Regions from separate parts of the Lysinibacillus sp. NPDC094403 genome, predicted to be linked through region 2. Evidence: a T-box and tRNA genes for the amino acid it is inferred to sense, from the RefSeq annotation. Region 2 holds a T-box; the other holds one or more tRNA genes.
What was found. A T-box is a leader RNA that pairs with one kind of tRNA and senses whether it is charged. The one in region 2 lies ahead of leuS (leucine--tRNA ligase), so its partner is inferred to be a tRNA-Leu.
Positions count from the first base shown of each region.

Region 1 (16,376 bases), on a different contig from region 2:
AGCACGATTGGAAATCGTGTAGGCGGTTAACACTGTCTCAAGGGTTCAAATCCCTTACTCTCCGCCAGCACTTTAAGGATTTTTCATTCCAAACGATGGCCCCTTGGTCAAGTGGTTAAGACACCGCCCTTTCACGGCGGTAACACGGGTTCGAATCCCGTAGGGGTCACCATTTTTAATACCCAGATGGAGGATTAGCTCAGCTGGGAGAGCATCTGCCTTACAAGCAGAGGGTCGGCGGTTCGAGCCCGTCATCCTCCACCATTATTTAAATAAATCACCTTATTATCGCGGGGTGGAGCAGTGGTAGCTCGTCGGGCTCATAACCCGAAGGTCGTTGGTTCAAATCCGGCCCCCGCAACCAAAATGGTCCCGTGGTGTAGCGGTTAACATGCCTGCCTGTCACGCAGGAGATCGCCGGTTCGATCCCGGTCGGGACCGCCATTTTTTAAAAAATATGGGTCAGTAGCTCAGTTGGTAGAGCATTAGATTGAAGCTCTAAGTGTCGGCGGTTCGATTCCGTCCTGACCCACCATATTTTTTTGCCGGTGTAGCTCAGTTGGTAGAGCAACTGACTTGTAATCAGTAGGTCGTGGGTTCGACTCCTATCGCCGGCACCATGGCTTTTCCGGAGGGGTAGCGAAGTGGCTAAACGCGGCGGACTGTAAATCCGCTCCTTAGGGTTCGGCGGTTCGAATCCGTCCCCCTCCACCAGTTTTTTATTTTTATAGGGGCATAGTTTAACGGTAGAATAGAGGTCTCCAAAACCTTTGATGTGGGTTCGATTCCTACTGCCCCTGCCAATTAATTAATTTCATGGCGGTTGTGGCGAAGTGGTTAACGCACCTGATTGTGGTTCAGGCATTCGTGGGTTCGATTCCCATCAGTCGCCCCATTTAATTTAAAACAATAAAATATATAGTAATATGGCGGTTGTGGCGAAGTGGTTAACGCACCTGATTGTGGTTCAGGCATTCGTGGGTTCGATTCCCATCAGTCGCCCCATTTATATATTTAACTTTTGGGGTATAGCCAAGCGGTAAGGCAACGGATTTTGATTCCGTCACGCCCTGGTTCGAATCCAGGTACCCCAGCCATTTATTGCGGAAGTAGTTCAGTGGTAGAACACCACCTTGCCAAGGTGGGGGTCGCGAGTTCGAACCTCGTCTTCCGCTCCAATTATTATGGCGGCATAGCCAAGTGGTAAGGCACAGGTCTGCAACACCTTTATCACCGGTTCAAATCCGGTTGCCGCCTCCATAATTTATTTCTTAATCGGATTTTCCGATTTTTTTTATCTCCATTATGCCGGTGTGGCGGAATTGGCAGACGCGCACGACTCAAAATCGTGTTCCTTTGGAGTGTCGGTTCGACCCCGACCACCGGTATCAATTACAACGAAGAATCCTTGATATATCAGGGGTTCTTTTTTTATTGTAGAAAAAATGTAGAAAGAATATAATAAAAGACAAAAGAGAGGTGGACTAAATGGATATTATTGGTAGCGAATCGTTTATAGTGGCCTTTACAGCAGCTATATTTAGTGCTGTATTAGCAATCTTTGTGAATATTCTTTTTTTCTATTTCTCTAGAGTTAAAACAGCTAAAGAAGATAATCATGAATTGTTTTATAAAATTTTTATTAATAAATTGGCAGATTTCTTTTATACTGTAAATGCTTTTAGGGAAGATGAAATAAGGGTTAAATGGGAAGATTTAAGAGATGAGATATTAGTTTTGATTGAAAAAAATCAACATAGACTTACTAATAAAACTTTCTTAGCTTATAGAGACTATACAAGAAGTAAACATTATGAAAATAACAATTTAGGCGTTCAGCAATATGATATTTATGAAATGCAAGTTTTTTCAGAAATTGTATACGACTACACTAAATTATATCCAGATTATGCTGAAAGACAAATGAATTTTTTCTGTTTAGTTGAAATCTGGTCATACATGGCAGAGAAAAATAATGCTCATTATTGGGCAGTAGCTCAATGTTTAAAATATCATTGGGCGTTTAATGAATCTAAATTAAACATCTATATGTATAGGAATTTAAGAGATTGTAAAGTAAATAATAATCATAAAAAATTTATAGATATAATTCATCAAATTAGTATAGATTTAGAACAAGATCTATTAGAATTATTTAAAGAAATTCCAGATTATATCATTCATTATGAGGATAGTATGGCTATTGGTCAGCTATATTTATTAGAACATTGGGCTACTAGAGATGAATCTAACATTCATTTCTACAGGTCATTGAGAGAAAGGCTTTTAAATGAGCTTTATAATATCTATTTTAATAATGATTTGACATACGAAGATTATTTTAGTTTAGAATCACCGTATCGTAGCGAACACATGAATAAAGCAATAAAATTTTTAGCAGATGAAAATTTAATTTCATATAAAGCTGATAAAAATTTATACGAAATTACTTCTAAGGGAATTATTATGGTCGAAAAAGAAAGTTTGAGTTACATAGGATAGATAAAAAACAGTTAAACAGCTGTATTCGATATAACTGTTTAAGGAGAATCCTAAATTTAAAAACTTCGTAAGGTTGCTTCATTCTTTTATTGTGTGGAATTTTACATTCGTTTGGGTTTTTCCTTTCCTGAAATAGATAAATAATCAAAGATAATAAGGCCCACTCAGCTAAAAAGCAAAGTGGGTTATTTAAATGGAAGGAATGTTTGCCTTTTATCTGAGTGGTCTTCGCCGCTTTAGCGTGAGTAGTAATGGTTAAATTATAGTAGGAAAAGACATAATGCCTGATAAGCAGCATTAACGATGAACAGAGAGGGTATGATTATGAACAGACATTTTTTTATTGCAGTTCCACTTCCTTCAGATATTAAAGCAGCTCTTAAAGTAAGATGTGAAAAAATGAAGACAGACTTTCATTTTAAACGATGGGTTCATCAGGAAGATTATCATATCACATTGGCTTTTTTAGGTCATGCGGATGAAAAGCAATTACAGGCTGTAGTGGATGAAACGCGGAAAAATCTGATGAATGTTCCTCCATTCGAATTAATAATTCAAGGATTCAATACTTTTGGAAGAAGAGAATATCCAAGAATTTTATGGGTGGATCTGCTCGAATCTGAGCAAATAAATTTTGTGCGAGACATAGTATACCAGGATTGTATTAAAGCTGGATTTGAATTAGATAAGAAGCCTTTTACACCACATATAACTGTTGCGAGAAAATGGGATGAAGCATGTGGGAAAATTCCGTTCGAGGCATTGATGGAAGAAAATTTTCAGCTTCCCAAATTTCTAGTAGATGAAGTAATTTTGTACGAATCAAAGTTAGAGGAAACTCCTAAATATCATAAAAAGGCTGTTATTCGTTTAGATGGTCATTAGATCTGTCGAAAGCAATTTAGGATGGTGTACATGGTGAAGCCTACTACTATCATAATGAGTAATATTACAATCAGCTCGTAAACCTAAAAAAGAAAAGGTTTACGAGCTTTTTTTGTTAAAAACATTTCATTTTTAATAATTAGTTCATCTTCCGTTCATTTAAGGATCTTATGATAAGGATGTAAAAAGGAATGGAGGAGTTAACTATGAATCTTGCGTGGAAAGAAATTAAGAAGAATAAAGTAAGATTTTTAATATTAGGTTCGATTGTTTTTCTAGTTAGTTTTTTAACTTTTATTATCTCTGGTTTGGCGAATGGATTGTCACAAGATAATGCCGCTCTAATTAAGGATTTACCACAAGGTCAATTTTATATGAATAAGGACGCAGATCAAACTTATAATCTGTCAAAAATAGATAGCAGTACACAAAATGATATATTGAGCAAAGAAAAAGATGCAGTAGCTTTTTCATTACAAATGGGCTTTTTAAATGATAAGGACAATAAGCAACAAAGCGTTGCCTTTGTTACATCTACCGAGTCAGATTTATTTGAAAATGTGAAACATAATGAAGTCGTATTAGATAGTTCAATGAAAGATAAAGGAATTAAAGTAGGAGATACATTAACGAATAATCAATTTAGTGGCAAGTTTGTAGTAAAAGGATTTGTCGACCAAAAGAAATATAGTCATGCACCTGTTGCCTATATTAATGAACAGGATTATAAAGAAATTTACCGTGTTGATGAAATGCAGATGATTTTCGTACCAAACGGAGATTCTTCAAAAGAATTTGCTGGATTAGAATCATTTTCAAACAAAGCGTTTCTTAATACAATTCCAAGCTATAATGCAGAACAAATGTCTTTAAATATGATCGTTTGGTTTTTAGTAGTCATTAGTGGGATGCTGTTTGCAATCTTCTTCTATATGATGAACGTTCAAAAAATTGGCTTATACGGAATTTTAAAAGCTATTGGTTTGAAAACAAGTAAGTTATTCCAATTGATATGGACACAGATGGCCATCATTACAGTTATTTCACTTATTTTGTCTGTAGCCTTTAGCCAAGCATTTAATATGGTAGCGCCACAAGGGATGCCTTTCTCTTTAACAATCGCGACGACGACGCAATTATCGATAGTGTTCCTAATTATTGGATTTATTGGGGCTACAATTTCAGGACTACAAATTAGAAAGATTGAACCATTACAAGCGATACAGCAAGGAGAGGCTTAATATGACTTTATTTACAATTGATGAGGTTAGAAAAACGTTTACTAATGGCGAAGTAAAAGAAGAAATATTAAAAGGAATAAACCTTTCTCTAAAAGAAGGAGAAATCATAGCATTGGTAGGTGCATCTGGCTCTGGTAAAAGTACGCTTCTAACAATAGCTGCAGGACTTCAGCCTGCATCAGATGGGCAAGTTATATTTGAAGATAACAATTTAACTTCAATGAGCTCTGAAGAAGTTCGAAAAGTACGAGCAAGTAAATTTGGATTTGTCTTTCAGTTTGCACACCTTGTACCTTTCCTAACAGTTGAGGAACAATTACTGCTAATGTTAGATGTTTCTGAATCCAAGTTAAAGAAGTCTGAACAAAAAAATGAAGTTGATCGAATACTAAAATTAGTAGGAATGGACCATCGGAAAAATTCTTATCCTTCTTCATTGTCAGGTGGAGAGAAGCAACGTGTTGCCATTGCTCGAGCAATTATTCATAAACCGAAAGTTCTGTTCGCAGATGAACCAACAGCAAGTTTAGATTCAAAAAGATCAAAAGAGGTTATGTTGTTAATTAGAGATTTGACTAAGACCTTAAACATTACTACTTTAATGGTGACGCACGATGAAGAGATGCTTGCTTATACAGATCGTATTATTAAAATGAGCGATGGTGTTATCTTGCAAAATGTCAATTAGATCGAGCAGTAAAAAGCCACAACCACAGCAATTGCTGGTTGTGGTATTTTTTTTGATTAAATAACGGCATTAGATTAATGACAGGGATATTTTTAAGAAGTTTAGTGTTAAAGTTACCAAACCATTTAACTAATACAGCATATTGTAGAAGAAAAGAGGAGGTGATTTTATGGCGTTTGTCATTGCATTAATAATTGTATTAGTAGGTTTAATAGCGGCGTTCCAATTAAGCGAAGGAAGGTCGGAGAAAGGAAGATATATAGTTTGGGGTATCATTACAATGCTTGCATTTGCACCATTCTTATCTTTTTTAATTGGCGTCACGTATGGAATGACGGTTAGAAACGGTTGGGCAGCATCGATTATGATGTTTTTATCTCCTTTGATTTTTGTTATAGGGCTTATTATATTACTCTTAGGCATTTATAAGAAGAATGAAGAAGATCACTAGCTGCCTCTTAAGGGGTTAATTAGTTTTTGTGTTTTAGTTATCTTTAATATAAAGGTAAAAAGCCGCGAGACTCCTACGAATTGTTTTTGTGATGAAGTGTAAATGATATTGTAGCGATGCAGACATATGTCTTCGTGCCCAATATCCTATTTTTAGCCCTGATGCGGCTCGTGCCTTGCCGGCGGAAAAGCATAGCGGTTTTTTACCATTTAGAAAGACAGCTTTTATTTTAAAGGTTTATGTTAATCGAGCTTTTCGGCATACTTTCAGACCATTCTCGTTAATGCTCTGTGTAAAGAAGTGAGAAGGTGAAGACAACATCCATTGTTTTACGCATTGGCATTGGGCAAATAATAGGTATACTTTTGTGTACGCCTGCAATTGTGATTTTGCTAATTGCTGCGAAGACATCGTTTTTGGTTTTTTCAATTGTTTGGACATCGCCGATTTATCAAGATTGATTACGATCTATTAACTCTTTGTGGATAGCCTTCCTTATATCTGATACACCATCAGTAACAACTGCAACCTTCATCCCTCGTATGAATTCCTAATGGACAGTAGCTTCCTGTAATTGAAGCTGTTCAATTACAGCTGTGTATTCTTCCACGACAAGTTCTGCGCCTTTACTATTTAAATGAACACCATCTAAAGTTAAATGTAGCCCTCTCTTTTCGGATAAACGGTCAATACGAAAAGGATTTTTATAAAACAGTACATCTTTCATTACTCGCATAACATTGGTGTTAATATGATCCGAACTATTAACTTGTTCCAAGTGACTCTCAAAAATCTCTTGCATATTTAAAAAGCTAACATTTGCATATTTAGAAGAAATGGACTGAATAATGGAGGAGAGCTCTTTTAATTCCGTATTTGAAGTGTTTTTTATCGCCTCTCCTATTAAAGCTGGTGTTACTAAAACAACATGTTTAGAGGATGCTAAAAACATTTCTAAAACTTTTACATAGTAATCTTTAAACTCTTGAAGATCTTTTGTAACTGGCTGTGCCTGCACTTTCAAAAGTTTAGCATAGACATCATTGACACCGATCCAAAGAAAGATGAGGTCATAATAAGTAGCTAGCTTCGATTTCTCTAAACGAGTGTATAAGCTTTTTACTGTCTCACCTGGTTTACCGTGATTATCAAATTCGATATGTTGATGTTTTGTTGTTAGTAGTTTAAAAAATGAAACCCCTGGTCGACCTTCTGTTAAGCTGTCTCCTATACATGCAATTTTCATTTATATCCCGCCTTTTTTATCTCCTTTAAAAAAATAGTAATTGCCTGAATAAAGAGTGACTCAAAGTTTTTACAATTGCTACGGACATCGCCAGTTACAGAAGTCTGGTTGAAGGAAATATTCAACAAACTGTTGAACTATAAATTATACTTCAAAAATCAGGAGGGGAATTATATGGGAAGGGTAATAGGGTTTGAATTGAATAGTCAGGAGCCTGAAAAAGCAGCTGAGTTTTATGCAAAGGTTTTTGGTTGGGAGGTAGCTGTACCTAATTGGGAATATTGGGCTGTAACAACCGGGGATGATGAAAAATCTGGGATTAATGGCGGTATTGCTAAGGGACCACATGACTATCCTTTTGGAACACGTATTCAAATTGAAGTGGATTCTATCGATGAAGCTATTTCCAATGCTAAACAGAATGGTGCCATCATTGTTCGTGACAAAATGGAATTCGATGAGTTTTATCTTGCCTATATGGTAGATCCAACTGGGCTTGGCTTCGGTATAATTCAAAACAAATAGTCTAATTAATAAGTCTCTGTAAACGCTTACGGAGGCTTTTTTGTAAATAAGTCGTATCTAAAAAGTTAGCACAGGAAAAGCAAGCCTCCTATTAATGGGGATGCTTGCTTTTTGTATGAAGCATCTAATCTAATGAAATATGAAAAAAGCGATGAAGTGCTTGTCGCCATTCCTTTTCGTTATGAGTTGTATAGGTTGTTAGGGATTGTCCCTCATATATTCGGAATTCATTATTAAGCATTGTGTGTCGTCCACGAGGGGTACGAATCATAGCGATTTTATTTTTTTGTTTAGAAAGTCTTGGTGCAAACTTTGCATCGTTTGCGTCATCAAAAAAACTATAGAGTAAACGCCAATTATGTTTTGTTTGTTCGTACAGCATCCAGCCGTTCGCTTCATCTCGTTCAATTTTATAAAGCTCATTACCTTCACGGTGTTGGTGCCCAGCTATTAGTGGAACTGGCTTACAAGGAGCTAGTGCACCTACGCCAACATCTGAAATATATGATTGGCCAGCGAAATTGACGAGTAATAGCTGATGCATAGGTACATCTTTGGCAGGAGTATCTGCTTCAATATTGCGCCAAAACTGAGCATAACGATTGGTTACAGAAAATCCGAGTTCGCGAAGTAGCCAGCTAAATAAAATATTTAGTTCAAAGCAATTGCCTCCGCGATGTTGAATAATGATTTTTTGAAAAAGGTCAGGGATAGTGAAGGAGATGCCATGTTTCAAGGCAACATCTAGGTTCTCATAAGGAATGATATGGAGATGTCTTGTTTGGAGCTGACCAAGTAGCTTAATAGATGGCTCTAAAGATCCTTGAAATTGAATAAGCTTTAAATATTGCTGCATTTGTGAATTCATAAAATCTCCTCACTTCCTTACTAAATAACATAACCGAAATGGCTCGAGAATACACGTGAATAATAGAAAGAAAATAATAGAAAAGTAGGTAAATAACTTGTAAAATGAAAATATTAGCTACTATAAAGATAAATATTTCCTATTATTTTAGTTAATAATAATGATTGTAAGGTAGGTATACGAATGACAAGCGAAATGAAATGGATAGAAGTAAATTCATACGATGAAATGAGCGAAGTAGCAGCGGATATTTTCACTAAACAATTACAAGTAAAGCCAACAAGTATTTTAGGATTAGCAACTGGTGGTTCTCCTGTAGGGATGTATAAGGAATTAGTGAAACGCCAACAAGCTGGAAATATTTCTTTCAGCGATGTTATTACTTTTAACTTAGACGAATATGTTGGTCTCGATCAATCAAGTCCAGCAAGCTATTGGACATTTATGCATGACAATTTATTTAAGAATGTAGATATTAAGGAAGAAAATATACATTTACCAAATGGTAAGGCAAAGGATTTAGATGATGAGTGTGTAGCTTATGATGCTCGAATCAAGGAAGCGGGAGGAATTGATCTCCAGCTTCTAGGTATTGGCGTAAACGGGCATATTGGCTTTAACGAGCCGGGCACAGCTTTTGATTCACTGACTAATATTATAGAGTTAACTGAATCTACGCGCACAGAAAATGCAATTTATTTTGATGACTCTAAGGATGTACCAACACATGCTATTACAATGGGCATCCAATCTATTATGAATGCCAAGGAAATCGTGTTAATTGCATTTGGTGAAAAAAAGCTAGAGGCTATGGAAAAATTAAAAAGTGGTATCGTCACTGAAGATTTCCCAGCAAGCCAATTATTAAATCATCCAAATGTAACAGTTATTTACGGCGGAACAAAATAGGAATTAAGCGTAGACTTTATTATTTGAAGTCTACGCTTTTTTATTTTAGCGTTCAGAGCGACGGATAGAAGAACCAGGGTGACGGAAAGAAAGCAGAGCTGCGGATAGAATCGGCAAAGCGACGGATAGAACTGCGACGGCGACGGGAAGAAAAGCTCAAGCGACGGATGGAATTGTCAAAGCGACGGATAGAAAGGAGACAGCGACGGAAAGAATAGCTCAAGTGACGGAAAGAAATCAGAGCGACGGATGGAATCGACAAAGCGACGGAAAGAAAGGCGACGGCGACGGAAAGAAGAGCTCAAGCGATGGAAAGAAATCAGAGCGACGGAAAGAAATCAGAGCGACGGATGGAATTGTCAAAGCGACGGAAAGAAAGGCAACAGCGACGGAAAGAAGAACTCAAGTGACGGAAAGAAATCAGAGCGACGGATGGAATTGCCAAAGCGACGGATAGAAAGGAGACAGCGACGGAAAGAAGAGCTCAAGTGACGGAAAGAAATCAGAGCGACGGATGGAATTGTCAAAGCGACGGAAAGAAGAGCTAAAGCGACGGATAGACCATTAAAATGGAGGACCATTCACCCGAAAGTTCAGATGTTATAAGAATTAACTTCGCTATTAATCAATGCTACAATATGATCTATAGGCTAAAATAAGAAAAACTATAGGAGGGGTTAGGGTGAAAAGTACCGTACCACATTTACAAAAGGGTGATATAGTTGGACTTGTAGCTTTATCAAGTCTAGTGAAGCCCGAAATGCTAGGGGATGCACTATCCTTTCTTGATGAGTTAGGTCTTAACTATATAATTGGGGATACTATTCAGGCAAAGCATGATTATTTAGCAGGTAGTGATGAGGAGCGTCTGAATGACTTTCATGAGATGGTGAGAAATCCAGAGGTGAAGGCAATTTTTTGTGTTAAGGGGGGCTATGGCTCTGCACGAATTGCGGAAAAGATTGACTACGGACTACTTGAGGAAAATCCAAAAATTTTCTGGGGCTTCTCTGATCTTACATATTTACATTGCGCGATTAATGAATATGCTAATTTAGTGACGTTTCATGGACCGCTCCTTATGTCTGTAGATAGAATAGATGATTTATCAAAGAAAATGTTTTTACAGTTATTTTCGCCGATGGAATTACAGTATACGGAGGATATTGCCCCGTTAACAACGATTGTATCAGGTGTTGCTCGCGGTCAGATTATAGGTGGGAATCTACGGCGCCTTGTTAACACATTAGGTACTAAATTTGAAGTGCGCACGGAAGGTCGCATTTTATTAATTGAGGAGCTTGGAGAAACTATTCCAAAAATCGATGAGAATCTACAGCAATTAAAGCAGGCAAGAAAGCTTGAGCAATTAGCAGGTGTTATTATCGGTTCCTTTACCCAAACAGAAGCGGATGAAGCGGCACTATTTACTTTAATGAAGGATTATTTTGCGGATTTAGGCGTTCCGGTTGTAGCAGGTTTTAAAATTGGCCATGATTCAACGAATATTGCTATTCCATTAGGAGTTGATGCTATTTTAGATGCACAGAAAAAGGTACTAAAGATTTTGCCTGGTGTGCATTAAAAGAAGCGCTCAGCACTTTATTTTGTGCTGAGCGCTTTATTATGAATATTAATAAGGCTCTGCGCCATGACCTTTATCTACAGCCTTTTTAGGGGCTTCATCACCATTAATATTGCCAAGTGGCTTTGATGAAGAAGAATTATTTCGAGCTTTTTGTAATCCTTCCTTCAACAAGCGACCGTATTCTTCATCTGCTTCCTCTGCTAATGCAATCATCGCTTCTTGAATAGCTATATTACAGACTGCTAAATCACGAATTAAGTTTTCAAGCAGCTCATCTCGCTCCCATTGCTCAAAATTGCGATATGTTTCACCAGCTTGCTTCGTATTGTTTTGACGATCAATTGATTCCCGAACGAGATTACCTTCCACGAGTGGCGTATATTCTTTAGCCGATTGAGTAGCTTCCTTTAAACCATTTAACATTGAAGGCTCATAGTTAATATGAGGATTTTGCCCCGGAGCTAAATCTCGCTTATACATCATTTGACCACCGTTTTGGTTGGTTGCCACTCGTTTTTTAGGAGCATTGATAGGGAGTTGTAAATAGTTTGCACCTACACGATGACGCTGTGTATCAGAATAAGAGAAGGTACGACCTTGTAGCATTTTATCGTCCGAGAAATCCAATCCGTCCACTAGTACACCTGTACCGAAAGCGACCTGTTCAACCTCAGCAAAATAATCTTCTGGATTTTTATTTAACACCATCTTACCAACTGGATACCACGGGAATTGATCATTAGGCCAAAGCTTCGTATCATCTAACGGATCAAAATCAAGCTCTGGATGTGGACCATCCTCCATAATTTGGACGTTTAGCTCCCATTCAGGATAATCCTCATTTTCAATCGCATCGTATAAATCTTGTGTGGCATGATTGAAGTTTTTCTTTTGGATATCTTCTGCTTCTTTTTGTGTTAAGTTTTTAATGCCCTGTAAAGGTTCCCAATGATATTTTACAAGGACAGCTTTGCCTTCACTATTGACCCATTTATACGTATTGACGCCAGAGCCTTGCATCATTCGATAATTAGCAGGAATACCCCAAGGTGAATAAATGAATGTCACCATATGGAAGGATTCTGGTGAGCTTGCACAAAAATCAAAAAAGCGTTCAACATCCTGAATATTTGTAATAGGATCAGGCTTAAAGGCGTGAATCATATCAGGGAATTTCATTGCATCGCGGATAAAGAAGATTTTTAAATTATTGCCGACTAAATCCCAGTTACCATCCTCAGTGTAGAATTTTACAGCAAAGCCTCGTGGATCACGTAATGTCTCTGGTGAATGACCACCATGAATAACCGTTGAGAAGCGCACAAAAATAGGTGTCTGTTTCCCCTTATCCTGGAACACTTTTGCTCTTGTATACTTAGAAATAGGATCATCCCCAACAACACCGTATGTCTCAAAATAGCCATGTGCCCCAGCACCTCGCGCATGAACAACGCGCTCAGGAACTCTTTCGCGGTCAAAGTGACTTATTTTTTCTATAAAATCATAGTTTTCAAGAGTTGCAGGTCCTCGATTACTGACAGTTCGTATATTTTGATTGTTAGTAATAGGGTGCCCCTGTCGATTTGTCAAAGTCATGTCATGCTCGTTTGTTGAATCATGTTGGTTTGTCATTGTTTAACCCCTTTCTTTGGATATATCCATTGTGTCCATGTTAGGGGAGAACTAGACATGAAAACTCTCTTACAAACTAGGGGAGAGTGAGTTTAATGAATACAGTTTTTGATTTTTACGAAGTTTGTGACGTTCGTGTAACGAGCAAAGCAGCTTCACAAACTGATGTTTTAGAAAAGAGATAAATGGATTAAAAGATACAATTAGAAAAGAATGAAAACTAACTTTCTTTTATTTTCCCCAAGTAAGTTCTTTATCACTATTAAAGAGGGGCGAGGAATAACATGAGGAGTTACATTAGTATAGAATAATGCTTGCTAGACAAGAAGAAGTAACAGAAAAAATATACAGATTAATCTTTGAAGTTTGTTTATGTTCATTACAAGTGGATTATCAAAATATGCTTAAAAAACTGAAAAAAGTGATTTCGAAAATTTTGATATTCGTGCTATTGTTTTTAACAAGTTTGGGATAAGTGTCATCACGATGATAATTGCTGATGAGTTTTCACCCTCCCTTATAGAATGGAGATGATAAAGATATTATGAAAAAATTACATTCGAATGGTCATGCTCTTATACAAACCGAAAGTACATTATTTTTCGCTAGTTTTTCTGAAGAAGACAACCAAACTTATTACTATCAATATGATGGGGAGTATTTAAAGGAAATTCCAAAAGAATTATATGTGAAAAGTAATTTTTGTGAAAATTGGGGAAAGATATTTCCGCAATTATCGAGTTCGAATTTTTCTTATATCGAAAGTATAGCGAAGTGTTGGATAAAAGAAGACGGAAACTCAAAGTTGATAAGTCAGAAGGAATACTTTAATAATGCGTTTGGAGCAAATATTGAAAAGGACTTTGAAATGGATATCATCCCAAATAATTTATTTTCTTATGTTACAAATTTTATGAAATGTACCATACAAAATGAAACGGTTTGTCTCCTATGGCCGCATGATACCATTTTACATTTTAATGAACATAACGAGCTTGTACAATATATTTCATTGGAAGCTGCCGACTATTGTGATACATTATATCAAATTTGTTCGGATGGACAGGCCATTTGGGGCGTATCCCCAACATTAAATTCGGTTGTAAAATATATGTTTCCGAGTTTCAAAATAGAAAAAATCTATCATTATACAACAGACGAAAGCCTTGCTCAGAAGCAAAGAGAATTAAACACTGAGCTCCGTGTAATTTTTTCTGAAAATGAAATGACCGGTTTAAATTATCCTGAATATATTTCTTATATTGATGGTCAATTATATATTTGTGATATGGAAAACAAACGAATTGTCATCTTTAATCCTGATAGCGGAGAAATTACCCCGTATATTTCTCTGAATTCTAGACCTTTCGAGTTTTTAAAATGGAAAAATCAATTCGTTATTCAAACGGATACAGGAATATATTTGTTGAATGAGGACGAAAAGAAAGATTTTTTCGACTTAAATATAGAATGAAATAAAATAATAGTTTGATTTAGCTATAACATAATTCTTTGGATAAGGAACAGTTAAATCATAGAATTGAATAGTGGAAGTTATCCAAGAGTGTTCGGTAATATCTAAACACCTTGGATTTTTTTGCTAATTTAAGGAGGTAGAAAATGCTACATAATGGATTGAAATATGTTGGGTTTTTAATCATGTTAATTTTCGGTGGAGTCTTTTTGCTAAAATGGTTTCTTCATGATGAATTATTATTGGATCAATTAATTGCCTTTGTAATAGGGTTTATTTTCTATGTTGCTTCTTTATTCGTTAAAGCAAGATGAGGTAATTATATTCACATAAAAAACTCTCCTACATACAAGATGTAAGAGAGCTATTGGATGGCGTTTTCAAATAATTGTCAAGTTGTTTGAGTATGGCCATTGCTTATAGTTGGTTATTAGTCATTGGTCATACAGTAACAGGTAACTTGTCATTGGTTTTGTTTAAGTTAGCTCCAAAAAGCTAGTTTTGAAAACAGCACATCCAATTCGATATGAAGTCTCATCGACCCCATAAATCTATTGTATACAGTTTCAGGGAAATCGTCTATGTAATAGAACTTTAAACCATGGCTAATGCAAAATAGTTCCCTTGACTTAGAGTTTACTCTAGCAAATATAATACAAACATCTTTATTGAGGGGAGATGTTTTAATTTGAATACACGAGTAATTGTAACTCGATACGGAGGACCTCAGGTTATTGATGTGATAGAGGAGCCCTTACGAAAACCTGAAAGGGGAGAAATTCGAGTTAAGGTCGAAGCAGCAGGGGTTGCACTTGCGGATATTATGAGACGAGAGGGTAAAGTTCCGCTATCTCCTATACCTCCTTTTACCCCAGGATACGACGCTATTGGGATTGTTGACGAGTTGGGAGAAGGCGTGCAAAAATATTTGGTAGGGGATAAGGTAGCCGTCTTTTTTAACGGAACAGGTGGCTATGCATCTTACGTGTACGCGATGGACGATGAGGTTGTCGGGATTCCTGCTCATATCGATTCCGTAACGGCGGTTGCTGCGATCTTAAATTATGTGACAGCCTATCAAATGCTTCACCGGATTGCTAAGGTAGCTGAGGGAGAACGTATCCTTATTCACGGGGCAAGTGGAGGGGTTGGTACTGCATTACTTGAGCTTGGAAAGTTAGCGAAATTAGAAATGTATGGCACGGCTTCCTTAGCTAAACATTCAATTGTATCCCAATACGGCGCCATGCCGATTGACTATCGAAACGAAGATTTTGTAGATGCTCTTCGAATCCAGGCTCCTGAAGGTATGGATACTGTATTTGATCCAATAGGAGGCCGGAATTATGAACGTTCGATGAAAACCTTAAGCAAGAATGGCCGTTTCATAGGTTACGGCTATACGTCGATTCTTCAGCAAGAAGATTCAGAAGAATGGGAAAGTCTGGCTGGAAATCGAACTACAGGGAAAGGTAATCCTATCTATCTTTACTCTATAACCTCATTAAAAAAAGAAAGATTAGATTGGTTTAAGGAAGATGTTCGGTTCCTTCTCTCATTGTTAGAGGAAGGGAAAATCAATCCCTTGATCTCTTACAGACTTCCTTTAAGGGAAGCGGCACATGCACAAGAATTGCTTGAAAAATCAATATCTGTAGGAAAGGTTGTTCTTATATGTGAATGAAAGGGGACTAAACCTAATGTACTCAATTGGTGAAATATCGAAATTAACAGGTATTTCTGCATATACACTTCGTTATTATGAAAAAATGGGTCTCTTACCTAATCCTTATCGCTTGGATGGGAAGCAAAACGGGATTCGGCAATATAATGATCAGGATCTTCGCTTTATCCAATTTATTTATGGATTAAAGCAAACAGGAATGAAGCTAAAAGATATGACTTTATTTGCTGAAGATGGCTGTCTGCTAACACAAAATGATCAAGAAATAGAAGATATCCAGGCTATTTTACATAAACGGATTGAACTATTAAATAAACATGTTAATCTACTAGAGCAACAATTGGAGCAATTGGAAAACGTGATGACTCTTGCAAATGAGAAAAGAAGTTTTTACTTAGCTATGCTAAATGATAGACTTCAAAACCAGTAAAGCATTTTAACTTCTTCCAGCAGAAGTTAAAGCCTCCATCGGATGTCACGGAATTATGCCGAGGCATAATTGATTTGACTTGGCAAGAGGTACCATTGGCTAAAATCCTAAAAAAACAGACTATCAAAAAGCGCTTAGCCACTTCGGTTGAACGTTTTTTTTGAACCGCTCAAAAAAGAAATGATTCTTGCTTTACTCATTTGAGCAAGTTCAATAAGTTACATAGATCCTTGACTTCATTCGATATGTCGAA
Region 1 covers NZ_JBNNTL010000024.1:218-16,593, forward strand. The annotation lists tRNA gene ACQKMV_RS21670 (tRNA-Ser) at 1-67, shown strand, start outside; tRNA gene ACQKMV_RS21675 (tRNA-Glu) at 98-172, shown strand; tRNA gene ACQKMV_RS21680 (tRNA-Val) at 189-264, shown strand; tRNA gene ACQKMV_RS21685 (tRNA-Met) at 290-364, shown strand; tRNA gene ACQKMV_RS21690 (tRNA-Asp) at 369-444, shown strand; tRNA gene ACQKMV_RS21695 (tRNA-Phe) at 460-535, shown strand; tRNA gene ACQKMV_RS21700 (tRNA-Thr) at 545-620, shown strand; tRNA gene ACQKMV_RS21705 (tRNA-Tyr) at 631-714, shown strand; tRNA gene ACQKMV_RS21710 (tRNA-Trp) at 730-803, shown strand; tRNA gene ACQKMV_RS21715 (tRNA-His) at 820-895, shown strand; tRNA gene ACQKMV_RS21720 (tRNA-His) at 930-1,005, shown strand; tRNA gene ACQKMV_RS21725 (tRNA-Gln) at 1,023-1,097, shown strand; tRNA gene ACQKMV_RS21730 (tRNA-Gly) at 1,104-1,178, shown strand; tRNA gene ACQKMV_RS21735 (tRNA-Cys) at 1,187-1,260, shown strand; tRNA gene ACQKMV_RS21740 (tRNA-Leu) at 1,308-1,388, shown strand; gene ACQKMV_RS21745 (hypothetical protein) at 1,489-2,502, shown strand; gene thpR (RNA 2',3'-cyclic phosphodiesterase) at 2,827-3,387, shown strand; gene ACQKMV_RS21755 (ABC transporter permease) at 3,594-4,628, shown strand; gene ACQKMV_RS21760 (ABC transporter ATP-binding protein) at 4,630-5,316, shown strand; gene ACQKMV_RS21765 (hypothetical protein) at 5,486-5,767, shown strand; gene ACQKMV_RS21770 (SGNH/GDSL hydrolase family protein) at 6,318-7,013, opposite strand; gene ACQKMV_RS21775 (VOC family protein) at 7,188-7,538, shown strand; gene ACQKMV_RS21780 (arylamine N-acetyltransferase family protein) at 7,663-8,406, opposite strand; gene nagB (glucosamine-6-phosphate deaminase) at 8,602-9,315, shown strand; gene ACQKMV_RS21790 (S66 peptidase family protein) at 9,998-10,900, shown strand; gene ACQKMV_RS21795 (catalase) at 10,949-12,535, opposite strand; gene ACQKMV_RS21800 (hypothetical protein) at 13,080-14,009, shown strand; gene ACQKMV_RS21805 (hypothetical protein) at 14,156-14,323, shown strand; gene ACQKMV_RS21810 (medium chain dehydrogenase/reductase family protein) at 14,698-15,693, shown strand; gene ACQKMV_RS21815 (MerR family transcriptional regulator) at 15,710-16,123, shown strand.
Region 1: it has a tRNA-Leu gene. The T-box ahead of leuS (leucine--tRNA ligase) is inferred to sense a tRNA for this amino acid. The anticodon was not compared.

Region 2 (16,376 bases):
GACTACCGGCCCCAATGAATGCACCCTCTCCAATCTCCGCTCCGTCTAATACTATAGAGCCCATACCTATTAAGGCTTTTTTACGAATCGTACAGCTATGTAAAGTTACTTGATGTCCGACTGTTACTTCATCTTCAATAATAAGTGGATATTTAGGGCTTTGATGTAAGCAACAGAGGTCTTGAATACTAACTCTTTTTCCGATAATTGTAGGTGATACATCTCCTCGAATAACTGTATTAAACCAAATTGTAGTTTCAGCACCTATTGTAACGTCACCAGTAACGGTTGCATAATCGGCAATAAAAACAGATGGATCGATATTGGGTGTTTTACCTTTAAATGGATAGATCATGAGGATCGCCTCTTTTCTTTCTATGATGTAATATTATCGTATCAAATACGCAACTTGATGGAAATATAAAATTAAAATGTGCTAGATATTCCGATATAATCATTGTGTAATTATTTTTTTAGGAGGACTATGTGAAATGTGGAAATGGGAAGCTGATGGACAAGCAAAGGCTGTGGTTGCTATTCTTCATGGTGCATATGAAAATCACCGATGGTATGCATGGCTTATAGAAAAACTTAGATTGGAAGGCTTCCACATAGTCATGGGTGATTTACCTAATCATGGAGTAAATGTAGGGTTTTCTCGTGTTCACGATGAAGATTTTAAAGAATACAACAAATATACAAGGCATTTAATCGAGAATGCTTTTTCGTATAATTTACCTGTCTTTTTAATAGGACATGGGCTTGGTGCGACACTATTACTACATACCATGCAAAAACGAAAATATGAATGTGCAGGGATTATCTTAACTTCACCTTGGCTTCATTTAAAACTATTACCAGGTAAACTATCAAATGCTTTAACTAGTTTAAGTGCCCTGACTGCAAATGTGAAGCTGACCCATGAAATTACATTAGAATCAATAACGCGCAGTTTAGAAGGTAGAGATGAGATGAAGGATGAGGTTCCTTTTTCGTCAGTCGTTTCAGTGAAATGGTATCGAGAACTACAGCAAATGATGCGCAATTTAGTGTTATTACCTAAGGCTGAATTCCCTAATATGCCTATGTTAGTTATGACAGCTGAAAAAGATAATATTACTGAAACTAAACAAACACGAAACTGGCTACATCAGATGGAATTTACAGAGTTTCAATTCAAAGAATGGGCAAACTGTTATCATAATTTATTCCATGAAGTAGAACGTGATGAGATTTTTGTTTATATACGTGATTTTATTAATAATGCTCTTCGAAGAATTGGCTATATAATTGAATAGTGAATTACCTCTCTAATTAACTAGAAAATTACTAACTTATTGTTACTTGAATATAATGTTGTAATTTTCTGAAAAGTGTAATACTATAATGTCTTAAGTTACATTTTTTCAAATTGGAGGGGTTAAATGGAAACAATTGTTGGGAAAATTAATGAGATTTTATGGGGACCGTGGTTTATTTATGGCATTTTGTTAATTGGGCTCTTTTTTTCAATCATTACACGGTTCCTACAAGTAAGACACATTAAAGATATGTTTGTTTTAATGTTTAAAGGCGAAAAATCGGATAAGGGGATTTCATCTTTCCAAGCGATGTCTATCGCATTATCTGGTCGAGTAGGTACAGGTAATATAGCCGGTACAGCTACAGCAATCGGGATGGGGGGACCTGGTGCTGTATTTTGGATGTGGGCAATCGCCTTTATCGGTGCGGCAACTGCTTACGTTGAGTCGACGTTGGCTCAAATTTATAAAGAAGAAAAAGATACAGAATATCGTGGTGGGCCAGCTTTTTACATAGAAAAAGGAATGGGGCAAAAGTGGTTTGCAGTTATTTTTGCTGTTGCCGCATTGGCTGCCATGTTAATTTTGATGCCGGGTGTTCAATCGAATGCAATTGCGACAGCGGTTGAAAACGCTTTCGATGTTAAGACTTGGATTACAGGACTTATTATTGTTGTATTATTAGGCACTATTATTATCGGTGGTGTTAAATGGATTGCCAATGCTGCACAGATCATTGTACCGTTTATGGCATTAGCATATATTCTTATGGCCGTCATCATTATTGCAATGAATATTAAAGAAGTACCAGCTGTATTTTCATTAATTTTTTCTAGCGCATTTGGTGCACAAGAAATCTTTGGTGGTATTATTGGCTCCGCTATTGCATGGGGGGTTAAACGCGGTATTTATTCAAATGAAGCAGGTCAAGGGACAGGTGCGCATCCGGCAGCGGCTGCAGAAGTATCACACCCTGCTAAACAAGGTATCGTACAAGCAGCTTCTGTATATATTGATACTTTATTAATCTGTACAGCTACAGCATTTATGATTTTATTTACTGGTATGTATAATGTACACGATGAAAAAGCGGGCGCTGATTCATTTGTTTATGTTGGCGATTTCAATAAAGGTGGATTAACTGGGGAAGAACAAATCACATTTGCGAAAAGTATTAAAGAAGGCGCAGCATACACACAATATGCAGTTGACTCTTCACTACCAGGTTTTGGTGGACCATTCGTAGCGATTGCATTATTCTTCTTTGCTTTTACAACGATTATGGCATACTACTACATTGCCGAAACAAATGTGGCTTATTTATTCTCAGGAGCTACAGAAAAAGTCGTCATTTGGCTAGCTAAATTTGCAATTTTAATTTCTGCATTTTACGGTACTATTCGTACATCCGACCTTGCTTGGGCAATGGGGGATGTTGGACTTGGCTTAATGGTTTGGATTAACGTTATAGCAATTTTAATTATTATGAAGCCTGCTATAGTCGCATTAAAGGATTATGAGAAACAGAAAAAAGAAGGAAAAGATCCTGTTTTTGATCCTCGTAAACTAGGAATTAAAGGTGCAGATTTCTGGGTAGACTATAATGAGAAACGTAAAAATAAATAGATGATAGAGAGAAAGCTATCTAATAGATTTAACATTCTATTAGATAGTTTTTTTGTTTGCTATAAAAAAGACTTAACACCAAAAGTTGTAGATGAAATTTGTTAAAACGTATGCCAAATGTATAAGTTGATTGTAGTGGAGGCTAGGCAACTCCTTGGGGATCATCGGATGCCCCCCGCGCCATCGGGGGATATTTTTTTTCTAAATTAAAAGGCATGATTCCAATGCGTTATCGGAATCATGCCTTAAATATTAAAACTAGCTAATTAACTTAACGAGTAATCTTTCACTTTTTCTAAAGCAATCACAAAGGGTGGATCATTTTGTTGATTTAGAAACTCGTATTTTAATACATGTACATATTTTTGGGGAAGTTGACTAACATATTCTATGACAGCATCTCGTTCTTCCTTACCACCCGGATGACCATGATAAATGACAAGGACAATAAGACCACCGATTTTGAGCAGTTGTAGTAAATCTTCAATTGCTTGTATTGTCGTATTTGGCTGTGTAATGATGTCGTGATTACTTCCAGGCAAATACCCAAGATTAAAAATTGCAGCAGCTACTGGCTTGTGTACATAGTTGACTACTTCTTCATGCCCTCTATGTAAGACAAGTGCACGATGCTCTAAGCCATTATCTAAAAGGCGATGGAGAGTTGCATCAACAGCGCTCTTTTGAATATCAAAGGCGTATACTTGGCCTTCATCGCCGACAAGCTGTGCTAAAAACAATGTATCGTAGCCGTTTCCTGCTGTGGCATCCACTACAGTATCGCCCTCTTTAACTGTTTCTTTTATTAGCTGTTGAGCATATTGTAAAACGCGCTGTAACTTCATTTGGCAACCTCAGCTTGATAAAATTTCCCTTGCCAGCTTCCACGTCGTTCAAGCTCAGCATCAATGCCATTTAATACTTCCCATTTATTAACACTCCACATCGGGCCAATCATTAAATCAATTGGTCCATCGCCCGTGATACGATGAATAACCATATCTGGTGGTAGAATTTCAAGTTGATCTGCTACAAGTTTTGTATAAACGTCCTGATCTAAAAATTCTAACATACCCTTTTCGTATTGCTTAACCATTGGTGTACCCTTTAAAAGGTGCAGTAAATGAATTTTAATACCTTGTACATCGAGCTTTGCAACTTCACAAGCAGTTTCCATCATCATGTCATAATCTTCAAGAGGAAGACCATTAATAATGTGCGAACAAACTCGAATACCATGTTTTCGTAGCTTTTCAACACCTTCCACATAGGTTGCATAATCGTGGGCACGATTTATAAGATTTGCAGTTTTTTCATGAACAGTTTGAAGCCCAAGCTCAATCCACAAATAAGTGCGCTCGTTTAATTCAGCTAAATATTCGACTACATCATCTGGTAGACAGTCCGGGCGAGTTGCGATGGATAATCCAACAACACCTTCTTGAGCCAACGCAGCTTCAAATTTTTCCTTTAACACTGGTAGCGGCGCATGTGTATTTGTATACGCTTGGAAGTAGGCCATGTATTTGCCATCCTTCCATTTTTGATGCATTTTGTCACGTATTTCAGCAAATTGCACCTCAATAGGATCAACTTTGTTGCCCGCAAAATCACCTGAACCTGCTGCACTACAAAACGTACAACCTCCAAAGGCAACGGTTCCATCACGATTTGGGCAGTCGAAGCCTGCGTCTAGTGCTACTTTAAAAACTTTATGACCAAATTGCTCACGTAAATAGCGATTCCATGTATAATATCTTTTCCCGTCTGAAGGAAAAGGAAAGTTTGTTTCTGTCATTTATTTCACTCCTCTAACACTATATTTTATCATGTGTCAATGGTTCCGTCATGAGGTAAGAATTTATTATTAAGGACTTTACTATTTAATACTGGGAAAGCTGAGCGAAAAAATAAGACGACTGGTGCGAATCATGGAGGTAGCTGAGCAAAAAGGACAATGACCTGAGCGAATCAAAGAGTGCTTTTCGTAACCAACACTAAAAATACCTTCATTAATAGCGTTCTAAAGTCTATGTAAAAAGAGTAAATTTATTTTTCTTGTACTTTTGTATTTTTCAACATAAACTAACTATTTAGAGTAGCGAAATATTGGAGGATATTTTATGCCAAAAAGCGTTTGGTTTTTAATTATCGGAATGCTTGTGAACACGACGGGCAACTCATTTTTATGGCCATTAAACGCCATTTATTTGCACGATTATTTAGGGAAGTCACTTGCGATGGCTGGCTTTGTGTTGATGTTGAATTCTGCTGCCGGTGTAATAGGGAATCTCTTGGGTGGTTATTTATTTGATAGAATAGGTGGCTATAAATCAACAATGTTTGGCATTCTTTTGACGATTGCCTCATTAATAGCCCTAACGATTTGGCATGGCTGGCCACATTATGTGTGGATATTAACGATACTTGGCTTTAGTGGAGGTATCGTATTCCCTGGGATGTTTGCTTTAGCTGGAACTGCGTGGCCTGAGGGTGGACGAAAGGCCTTTAACGCTATTTATTTAGCTCAAAATCTAGGAGTGGCAATTGGACCTGCACTTGCCGGGGTTGTTGCTGATTACCAATTTGACTACGTCTTTAAGGTCAACTTAGCCATGTATATTTTGTTCTTTTTTATAGCTTTATTTACTTTTAAACAATTAGAAGAGGGTAGCATTGCTCCGAAGAATGTCGTGAGTGAAAGTAAGCGAATTATTAATAAAGCACCGTTTTATGCATTATTAATTATAAGTTCATCCTCTGTGCTATGCTGGTTAGCGTATTCACAATGGAGTGCGACTATTTCTTCCTATACGCAAGATTTAGGATTAGGATTGAAACAGTACAGCTTACTATGGACTATTAATGGCCTTCTCATCGTTTTAGGGCAACCGCTAATTGCGCCGCTAGTAAAACGTTGGGAAAATAAATTGAAGCGTCAATTAGTATTTGGTGTTACCCTCATCGCAATATCCTTTGGAATCATTGCATTTGCAAGTGATTTTAAAATGTTTGGGGCAGCAATGGTCGTGTTAACTTTTGGTGAAATGTTTTATACGCCTGCTTTACCTACCATCGCCAATCAGCTTGCACCAAAAGGGCGTCAGGGCTTTTATCAAGGAATTATTAATAGTGCAGCAACAACAGGTCGTATGATTGGCCCATTATTTGGTGGTGTTATGGTCGATCAGTTTGGCATGATTGCGCTCGTATCAATTCTAGTAATTATTGTATTGTTTGCGATTATTCCATGCCTTATCTATGATTATCCTTTACGAAAGAATAAAACAGTGACAGATTAATAGGGTAAATTTAACAAATATTTTGAGGGAACGAGCAAAAACTGTGTGGGAAACACGTTTTTTGTTCGTTTTTTAATGTTTGATATTGAAAGTAAGCATATATTAGCGTACAATCATTCATACATATTCAAATATTTGAATATATAAAAATGAAGTTCCGTGGAGGGATTTATGTGGAAGAGAGCTTGCAGCAATTTAAGGCAGACTTTTTTAAAGCTTTAGCACATCCATTACGAATTAGAATATTGGAATTATTAGTAGATGGTAAAAAGAATGTCAATGAAATTCAAAGCTGCTTAGAAAAAGAAGGCTCAGCTGTTTCCCAGCAATTAAGTGTATTACGGAGCAAAAATATTGTGTATGGGACGAAAGAGGGGAAAAAAGTTTACTATTCTTTGAGTGATCCGATGATTGGAGAATTACTTGGTGTCGCAAAAGATATTTTCAACAATCACTTAATAAATACAATTTCAAGATTAGAAGAAATGACTATTAACGAAAATAATGAAGAGGATATGTAAATTTTGTAGACTGAGTTCTTATGAAACATTTACCTTGCTATTATTTTGAAGGGAAGATTTATAGATGAAGTCACTGTTTACAGGACGATATGAAGGATATTCTGTTCATCATTTGAAGAAAGATTTAATTTCAGGGATTATTGTCGGGATTGTGGCAATACCGCTGGCAATGTCCTTTGCCATTGCGTCAGGTGTTAAGCCTGAGTATGGAATATATACAGCTGTTATTGCTGGGATACTTATTTCACTTTTGGGTGGTTCGAAGTATCAAATCGGGGGACCTACAGGTGCTTTTGTGCCAATTCTGCTTGGAATAGTCATTTCGTATGGCTATGAAAACTTACTGGTCGCAGGATTAATGGCCGGGATTATTTTGTGTTTAATGGGTATCTTTAAACTTGGCTCATTAATTAAATTTATTCCTCGTCCTGTAACGATAGGATTTACAGCAGGAATTGCGGTTAGTATTTTTACAGGTCAGATTGCCAATTTCTTAGGTTTGACTAATATTAAGAGACATGAGTATTTTATTGACAATGTAAAAGAAATTGTTTTGCATATTGGTACGACAAACCTTTATAGTGTTTTAACGGCAATCATTAGTCTTATTATTATTTTAATAACACCGAAAGTATTACCTAAAGTACCAGGGGCGCTAGCGGGGATTGTTGTTTCTACATTAGTTGCAACGTTCTTTTTTTCTGGACAAGTTGCCACAATAGCAACGGCCTATGGTCAAATTCCGAATACATTACCGAATTTTGCAATTCCGGATATCACATTTGAGCGAATTCAGCTACTTATTGGGCCAGCGTTTGTAATTGCCATGCTTGGTGGAATTGAATCACTTCTATCTGCAGTAGTAGCGGATGGCATGACAAATACAAAACATAATAGTAATCGAGAACTTGTTGGTCAAGGAATTGCTAATATTATCACTCCTTTCTTTGGTGGGATTCCTGCAACGGGTGCTATTGCTCGTACTGCGACGAATATAAAAACAGGAGCAGTATCACCAATATCAGGTGTTATTCACGGTGTATTTGTATTAGTCACTTTATTATTGTTAGCGCCCTTTGCTTCACATATTCCATTAGCAAGTATGGCTCCAGTTTTAATGGTTGTGGCATGGAATATGAGTGAACAAAAGCATTTTGCACATATTGTTAAATTAAAATCAGGAGATTCTCTCGTTTTAATCATTACGTTTCTTCTTACTGTTTTTACAAGTTTAACATTAGCTGTAGAGGTTGGGCTCGTGTTAGCAGTCGTATTATTTGCGAAGCGTATGAGCGAAAAGCTAGTAGTAACAAAGGTATTACCAGACCATTCGTTAAAGAGTGGAAAAGTGCAATCACATGTTGTTCATCAGAAGCATGACTGTCCACAAATTAGTATTTATACGATCGAGGGCCCACTTTTCTTTGGTGCAGCTCAAACTTTTGAGCAGGCAATTGTAAGTTCCATTCATCATCAACAAAAAGTTTTGATATTACGCATGAGTAAAGTGCCCTTTATGGATTCAACAGGTGAGGCGTATTTTAGTAATATCATTCAAAATTTCAAAACGCAGGGTGGTACCATTTTAGTTACAGGTGTGCAAGATGATTTGAAAATAGCACTACAAAACAATGGCTTATATACTGCAATTGGTGAAGAGAATTTCTATCAGCATACAGGAGAGGCGATTAATAAAGCTTTCAGCTATTTAGATACAAATAAATGCATTGGATGTAAGCATTTTGCTTTTCGTGAATGTCAGGAGTTATCCCCCCTACCAACGGAGAAAAAGGATTTAATTATTCAGTAATGGGTTAGTATGTTAACAAAGGCTTGTGCTTTTTAGTACTTTCCATTAGAATAAATGCAATACATGTAAAGACAGTGATGAGGAATAGTAGATTTGTGGTTCTTTTTAGAGAGCTAGCGGTTGGTGGGAGCTAGTAGGAAAGCAAATTGAACTCGCCTTCTGAGTCTGCCCGCGTGAAATAGCGCGTGCCGTTCCTTCCGCGTTAAGGAAGCTAGAGCCGAGTGTGATCACTAATTTGGGTGGTACCGCGGGAGATACGAATTCTCTCGTCCCTTTCTGATAAAGAAAGGGGCGAGTTTTTTTATTTTTTAAATATTTTGTCAATTCTAGTGAAAAGCATGACACATTCAAAGGAGGAAAAATAATGAGTTTTAATCATCAACAAATCGAAAAAAAGTGGCAGCAATATTGGGCTGATAATAAAACTTTCAAAACTGAAAATGAAACAGAAAAACCAAAATTTTATGCGTTAGATATGTTCCCATACCCATCTGGTGCAGGTCTTCATGTAGGGCATCCAGAGGGATACACAGCAACAGACATTCTTTCCCGCTTTAAACGTATGCAAGGCTATAACGTCCTACATCCTATGGGCTGGGATGCTTTCGGTTTACCAGCAGAACAATATGCACTTGATACAGGAAATGACCCAGCAGAATTTACAGCGAAAAATATTGCGACATTCAAGCGTCAAATCCAAGAGCTAGGCTTTAGCTATGATTGGGATCGTGAAATTAACACAACAGATCCAGAATATTATAAATGGACACAATGGATCTTTATCCAACTTTATAAAAAAGGCTTAGCCTATGTAGATGAAGTAGCTGTAAACTGGTGTCCAGCACTTGGAACAGTACTTGCAAACGAAGAAGTTATTGATGGAAAGTCAGAGCGTGGTGGTCATCCTGTAGAACGTCGTCCAATGAAACAATGGATGCTTAAAATTACAGCCTATGCTGACCGTTTAATCGATGACTTAGAGGAAGTTGATTGGCCAGAGTCTATTAAGGATATGCAACGTAACTGGATTGGTCGTTCGGAAGGTGCAGAAGTAACATTTAACATTGATGGCACAGATGAAAACTTCACAGTGTTTACAACTCGTCCTGATACATTATTTGGTGCTACATACTGTGTTATTGCACCTGAGCATAAATTAGTAGAGCAAATTACAACTGCTGAACAACGTCAAGCTGTTGAAGCTTATTTAGATAAAGTAAAATTGAAATCTGATTTAGAGCGTACAGATTTAGCGAAAGAAAAAACAGGCGTATTCACAGGTGCCTATGCAGTCAATCCAATTAACGGTAAAAAAATGCCGATTTGGATTGCGGACTACGTATTAATATCATACGGTACTGGTGCAATCATGGCGGTTCCAGCACATGATGAGCGCGACTATGAATTCGCAACAGAATTTGGTTTAGAAATTATTCCTGTACTTGAAGGTGGAGACATTAGTAAAGAAGCATTCACAGGGGATGGTAAGCACATTAACTCTGACTTCCTTGATGGCTTAAACAAAGAGGACGGTATTGCTAAGGCAATTGAATGGCTTGAGGAAAAAGGCGTAGGGGAGAAGAAAATCTCTTACCGTCTTCGCGACTGGTTATTCTCTCGTCAACGTTACTGGGGTGAGCCAATCCCTATGATTCATTGGGAAGATGGTACAACGACACCAGTGCCGGAATCAGAATTACCATTAATGCTACCTAAAACAGATAATATTCGTCCTTCAGGTACTGGTGAATCTCCACTAGCGAATATTTCTGAATGGGTAAATGTTGTTGACCCTGAAACAGGCAAAAAAGGTCGTCGCGAAACGAACACGATGCCACAGTGGGCAGGTTCTAGCTGGTACTTCATACGTTATATTGACCCAACAAATAAAGAAGCAATTGCGGACCCTGAGTTACTAAAACGCTGGTTACCAGTTGATATTTATATCGGTGGGGCAGAGCATGCCGTATTACACTTACTATACGCTCGCTTCTGGCACAAAGTATTATACGATCTAGGTGTTGTACACACGAAAGAGCCATTCCACAAATTATTTAACCAAGGGATGATTCTTGGTGAAGGTAATGAAAAAATGTCTAAATCAAAAGGCAATGTCGTTAACCCTGATGAAATCATTTCTTCACATGGTGCTGATACTTTACGTCTATATGAAATGTTTATGGGGCCACTTGAAGCTTCTGTTGCATGGTCAACAAATGGCTTGGACGGGGCACGTCGCTTCTTAGATCGTATTTGGCGTTTATTTACCAATGAAGAAGACGGTACAATCGCTGCTAAAATTCAAGCGTCTGATGACAAAACTCTTGAAAAGTCATATCATCAAACTGTGAAAAAAGTGACAGAGGATTACGAAGGAATTCGCTTCAATACAGCTATTTCACAAATGATGGTATTCATCAATGATTGCTACAAAGCAGATGTTATTCCAACAGCATACGCTGAAGGTTTTGTGAAGATGTTAGCTCCAATGGTTCCGCACGTTGCAGAAGAGTTATGGCAGATTTTAGGTCATAACGAAACACTTGCATATAAGGAATGGCCAACATATGACGAGTCTAAACTTGTTGATGATGAAGTGGAAATCGCAGTTCAGGTTGCCGGCAAAGTACGTGCAAAAATCATCGTAGCGAAAGATGCTTCAAAAGAAGAAATCGAAAAAGTAGCACTTGCAGATGACAAAGTACAAGAGTATATGGCAGGCAAAAATTTAATAAAAATTATTGTCATTCCAGGCAAGCTTGTTAATATTGTAGTTAAATAATAATGTAAAAAGTGTCCAATATTTGGGCGCTTTTTTCTTTTCTACTGAAACCAACTGAGATTTCGATACGACTATAGTGTGAATAGGAGGTGTTTGTTTGAGTGAGCATTTAGCGAATATTATGGATGAGCATGGTGAGTATTGTCTTCGAGTAGCTTATCTATATGTTAAAGACTGGACAATTGCAGAAGAAATCGTTCAAGATGTGTTTTTTGCCTATTATCGGCAGCAGGAGCGCTTTGAACAAAGATCCTCACTAAAAACATATTTAGTAAAAATAACAGTACATAAAAGTCATGACTATTTACGAAGCTGGAAAAATAAACGTCATATTTTATTTGAAAAGCTGCACATCGGAGTCAGCAAGCGAACGCCTGAAACAAATTTACTTGAAAAGGATGAGCTAAGAATTTTGACAGCAGCCTTGTTTGAGCTTCCGATCATCTATAGAGAGGTTATAATTCTTTATTATTATCAAGAATTAAAGGTTCGAGAGATAGCAGAGGTTCTTGTATGTACAGAAAATACAGTGAAAACAAGACTGCGTAGAGCTAGACAAATATTGCAGGAAAAACTGGACAAAAGTCATTGGGAGGTGCTAGAAGATGACATCTTTTAAGGATAAACTGGATAAAGAACTTGGAGAAGCCCCACGGTTTTCGCAACAATTGCAGGAGAGTATTTTGCAAAATGTATATCAGCAAAATAAACAACCTCATAGATGGCAATATCCAGCGATTATCATTGGAGCAGTCGTGACGTTACTCTGTTTGATTTTAATTGGTCCATGGAAGCAAATAGATACAGCTAAGCATGCTACGGTTGTTGAACTAGCCCAACATGAAGATATTAAACAATTTACTAGTGCACATAATTGGGAGGGAGATTCCTTTAAGGCTGGAAGAACTGGCTGGATCATAGGACAACGAGCTTATAAAAAAGATTCAGAAACAACGCTCATAGCCAATGTGCTACAGAAAGCAGTTATATCGCAGAAGGATACTAATTATTTTGCATTTCGTGATGTATGGGTGGAGTTTGACAATGGGCAGGCTGTGCAACTGAAAATGTTCTTAAACGATGAGCAGCTAGCTTTTAGCGATCGACATACAAATATCTTTTACAAAGTGAAAGATGAAGATACTGCCTTAGCATTTATTGCCCTTATGCGAAAAGATGATAAAGATATTAGTTTCGGTGAGATGTTTACTTTTTTAATAATTGCTCTCTTTCTATTGTGGCTTATTGAAAAAGCTATTCGAAAAATGTTTAGCATTCCAAAGGAGCCAAAATATATCAATACAGGCCATCAACTTACAACGTATATTGCTAAGTTTATAAATGCAGTGGTTATAATTTTATTTAATATAAATGGCTGGTTTTTATATACAGCAGCAATATGCGGATTTTTAGCTGTCGCCATGGTAAGTTCTATTATGATTGAATATTATTATGGGCGTGAAGAAAAAAGACATTACGTAACGATTATTTCATCGATCGTAATAGGACCTACAATAATTATATTTCTCTTTTATTCTCTATAAAAAGAGAAACTAAAGAAAAAGAGATGCTCGAATTATTCCAGAGCATCTCTTTTTGATATATTACTAGATTAATTATGAACTCCATTTAAAAAGAACTGTTTTTATTTGTGTGCTATAGCAAATGTATTTATGAAAACTGATAGGTTTAGTTGTTTTTGAATTTAAAAGCATGACTGGCCATAGTTAAAAAGAATATGCAGGATTCTTTTTAAAAGAAAAAATATATATTTGAATAATAAAAATGAATGGGTAATGATTATTCATTTTGAAATATGCAAAATGTGTATTGTATTTATTTGATTTAAAATCCATTAAAAGTTAAAAGTGTAATATAATATTTTTTTTGATTTCCTTTTTATACGAAAGAAATTCATTTATTTAAGTTTTAAAATTCTCTTTTGTTCTAGATATTTCTATGTAATGAATATTTGTTTATGGTCTTTTAATGAAGTATGGAGAAATTGTGAGGGGGAGGAAAAGTGAAATACATATAGGTTACATGTGAAAATATGCACAAAATTAATTATATCAAAATAATTTAATAGTGGTTGGATAATAGAGTAGAAAAATAATATTAGCTAAAAAATGTAATAATTTTCGTTTAATAAACATCTATTTACTTAGAGACTGTAGGGTTTTCGTTATCATATTACTAGGGTAAAAAATAAAATACTTTTTGGAGAAATAATATTTTTTAAAAAAACATCTTGCATTTGAATAATTCTAAATGGTAAATTGTTTTACATGGACGTTCATAAAACTTTCACAGGTAGCAAAAGAGGGGAGAAAAGAGAATTTATGAATAAAAATAGATGGTTAATTGCATTATCCGCAATCGCTATTCATCTTTCGATCGGTGGAGCCTATGCATACAGTGTATACAAGCTACCGATTGTCACAGAAATGGGATGGAGCGAAACAAACGTAACGATTGCCTTTACAATAATGATGGGGCTTGCTGGTTCTTCCGCAGCGTTATTTGGTAGCTTAGTAGAGAAAATGGGGCCACGTAAATCTGCGATGATAGCAGCTGTTCTATTTGGAGCAGGACAAGCTGGTGCTGGTGTGGCGATTTCAATGGATTCCGTAACAATGTACTGGTTAACATATGGTTTACTAAGTGGATTGGGTATGGGTATTGGTTATATTTCACCTGTATCGACATTAGTAAAATGGTTCCCAGACCGTCGAGGTTTAGCAACAGGTATGGCTGTACTTGGATTTGGATCAGGGGCACTAATTACAGCGCCTGTCGCAGCTAACTTAATGGAGGCTGTGGGTATTTCTACAACTTACTTTATTTTAGGGGCAAGTTATTTCACGTTAATGATTTTAGGGGCTTTATATATAGTACCGCCTGCACCTGATTATATGCCAGCGAATATGAAAGCGGCTGCAAACAATGGTAAAGAAGTTGTGAAAAAAGATTTAGCAGTAATGTCAGCGCGTGAAGCTGTAAAAACTAAGCATTTCTGGATGCTATGGTCGATGCATTTAGTAAACGTAACAGCAGGTATTATGATGATTTCTGTTGCATCTCCAATGGCTCAGGAAATTGTAGGATTATCAGTTGCGGGAGCCGCAGCAATGGTAGGAGTAATGGGATTATTTAATGGTGGTGGTCGTTTAGTATGGGCTGCTGTGTCTGACTATATTGGTCGTTCGAACGTCTTTGTAATTTTCTTTATCGCACAGCTAGTTACATTTATCGTCTTACCATATACAACAAACGTAATTATTTTCCAAGCACTTATTTTCTTAGTTGTTAGTTGCTATGGTGGAGGATTCTCGAATTTACCTGCATTTGCAAGTGATTTATTCGGTACGAAGCAACTTGGTGTTATTCATGGTTATTTATTAACTACATGGTCAATAGGTGGCGTATTTGGCCCACTTTTAGTAAGCGCAATTAAAAATGCTTATGGAAGCTATATTCCAGTATTCTATGTGTTTACAGGGTTAATTGCAGCTTCATTAATTATTTCATTAACTTTACGTGCAGATGTACGTAAACGCACAGCATTAAAAGAAGCTTCTCAAAAGGTTGGAGACGTCTCCGCTACACAATAAATAATACTTTCAATTCGCACTTGAAGGTATTGGCCATATGAGTGTCATTTCGCACATGACGCTTGTATGGTCTTTTTTTATAGTTGTTGTTATATAACACTTGATTAATCTCTGTTTAATGTATAACAGTCGGTGTCTGATGTCAATATCATTACGGGAAATAAAGTGATTTCGCTACCAAAAGAGAAATTTTGTAACGGAAAGCAAATGCATGGTTCAATAATCAATTTTCAAAAGGGTTTCCTAAAACTAGGGATTTTTTTCACCCTATTTTATCTTCATTCAGCATAAAATAATAACAGTACTGCCTTGTGCATTGATTTATTGCTAGTTGGAATCGTATTTGTCAGAAAAATAGCAACCGCTAATGATCTATTGAGTAAGTCTAGTTAGAGTGCTAAATTCAAGTAGAAGTATACCTTTTGTTGATTGAATCTTTTTAAAAGTTAATGCGTATATAAAGTAAATGAGGAGGCAGATTGATATGGGGAAATTTTCTTTAAATGAGTTTATTAATAAAACACAGCAGGACGACAACGAAAATGAATATTTCGAGTTAGAAACTGAGCGTGTATTAGAGGTCAACCTAAATGGCGAGGTTTGGTCGAAAATGGGCGCGATGATTTCTTACATAGGAGATATAAAATTTGAGCGTGAACGTGTGCTAGAGCATGGCCTAGGTAAAATGTTTAAAAAAGCATTAACAGGCGAAGGTACACAACTTATGAAAGCGAAAGGTAAGGGGCGACTTTATTTAGCCGATCAAGGGAAAAAAATAACGGTTTTCGATTTAAAGGATGAAAGTATTTGTGTAAACGGCAATGATTTACTCGCCTTTGAGCCAAGTATAGATTGGGATATTCATTTAATGCGTAAAATGGCAGGAGTCATGTCAGGTGGGCTGTTTAATGTAACCTTACAAGGAAGAGGGAAGGTAGCCATTACAACTCATTTCGAACCGTTAACATTGTTAGTGAAGCCTGGTGAAACGATCTATACTGATCCACATGCCACAGTAGCATGGTCAGGTAATTTGGCACCAGAATTTAAAACAGATATTAGCTTCCGAACATTTATCGGCCGTGGTAGTGGTGAATCTATTCAGATGGCTTTTTCAGGTGAAGGTTTTGTCATCATTCAACCATATGAGGAAGTATATATGTCTAAAGATAGCTAAAAAAGCGTGTCCTGTATTTTTAGGACACGCTTTTCGCTTTTTATATGATAGAAAGTAGCTCGAATCGCTGATAAATTGAAAGAAATCGCTGATAAAAACCTGGAATCGCCGATAACTCGCTGAAAATCGCTGATAAAAGGATCGAAATCGCCGATAACTCCCGAAAAATCGCTGATAGAAGTCCGAGACATAGAGTATATTACATTCCTGCGTTCATCCCTGCAATACGTCCTGTAACGAGTG
Region 2 covers NZ_JBNNTL010000015.1:58,317-74,692, reverse strand. The annotation lists gene ACQKMV_RS18700 (gamma carbonic anhydrase family protein) at 1-355, opposite strand, end outside; gene ACQKMV_RS18695 (alpha/beta hydrolase) at 492-1,298, shown strand; gene ACQKMV_RS18690 (alanine/glycine:cation symporter family protein) at 1,425-2,927, shown strand; gene ACQKMV_RS18685 (class I SAM-dependent methyltransferase) at 3,194-3,772, opposite strand; gene ACQKMV_RS18680 (TIGR01212 family radical SAM protein) at 3,769-4,725, opposite strand; gene ACQKMV_RS18675 (MDR family MFS transporter) at 5,051-6,229, shown strand; gene ACQKMV_RS18670 (ArsR/SmtB family transcription factor) at 6,403-6,750, shown strand; gene ACQKMV_RS18665 (SulP family inorganic anion transporter) at 6,815-8,560, shown strand; T-box leader at 8,626-8,837, shown strand; gene leuS (leucine--tRNA ligase) at 8,925-11,342, shown strand; gene ACQKMV_RS18655 (sigma-70 family RNA polymerase sigma factor) at 11,440-11,961, shown strand; gene ACQKMV_RS18650 (DUF4181 domain-containing protein) at 11,948-12,886, shown strand; gene ACQKMV_RS18645 (L-lactate MFS transporter) at 13,685-14,956, shown strand; gene ACQKMV_RS18640 (AIM24 family protein) at 15,441-16,133, shown strand; gene ACQKMV_RS18635 (NAD(P)/FAD-dependent oxidoreductase) at 16,333-16,376, opposite strand, start outside.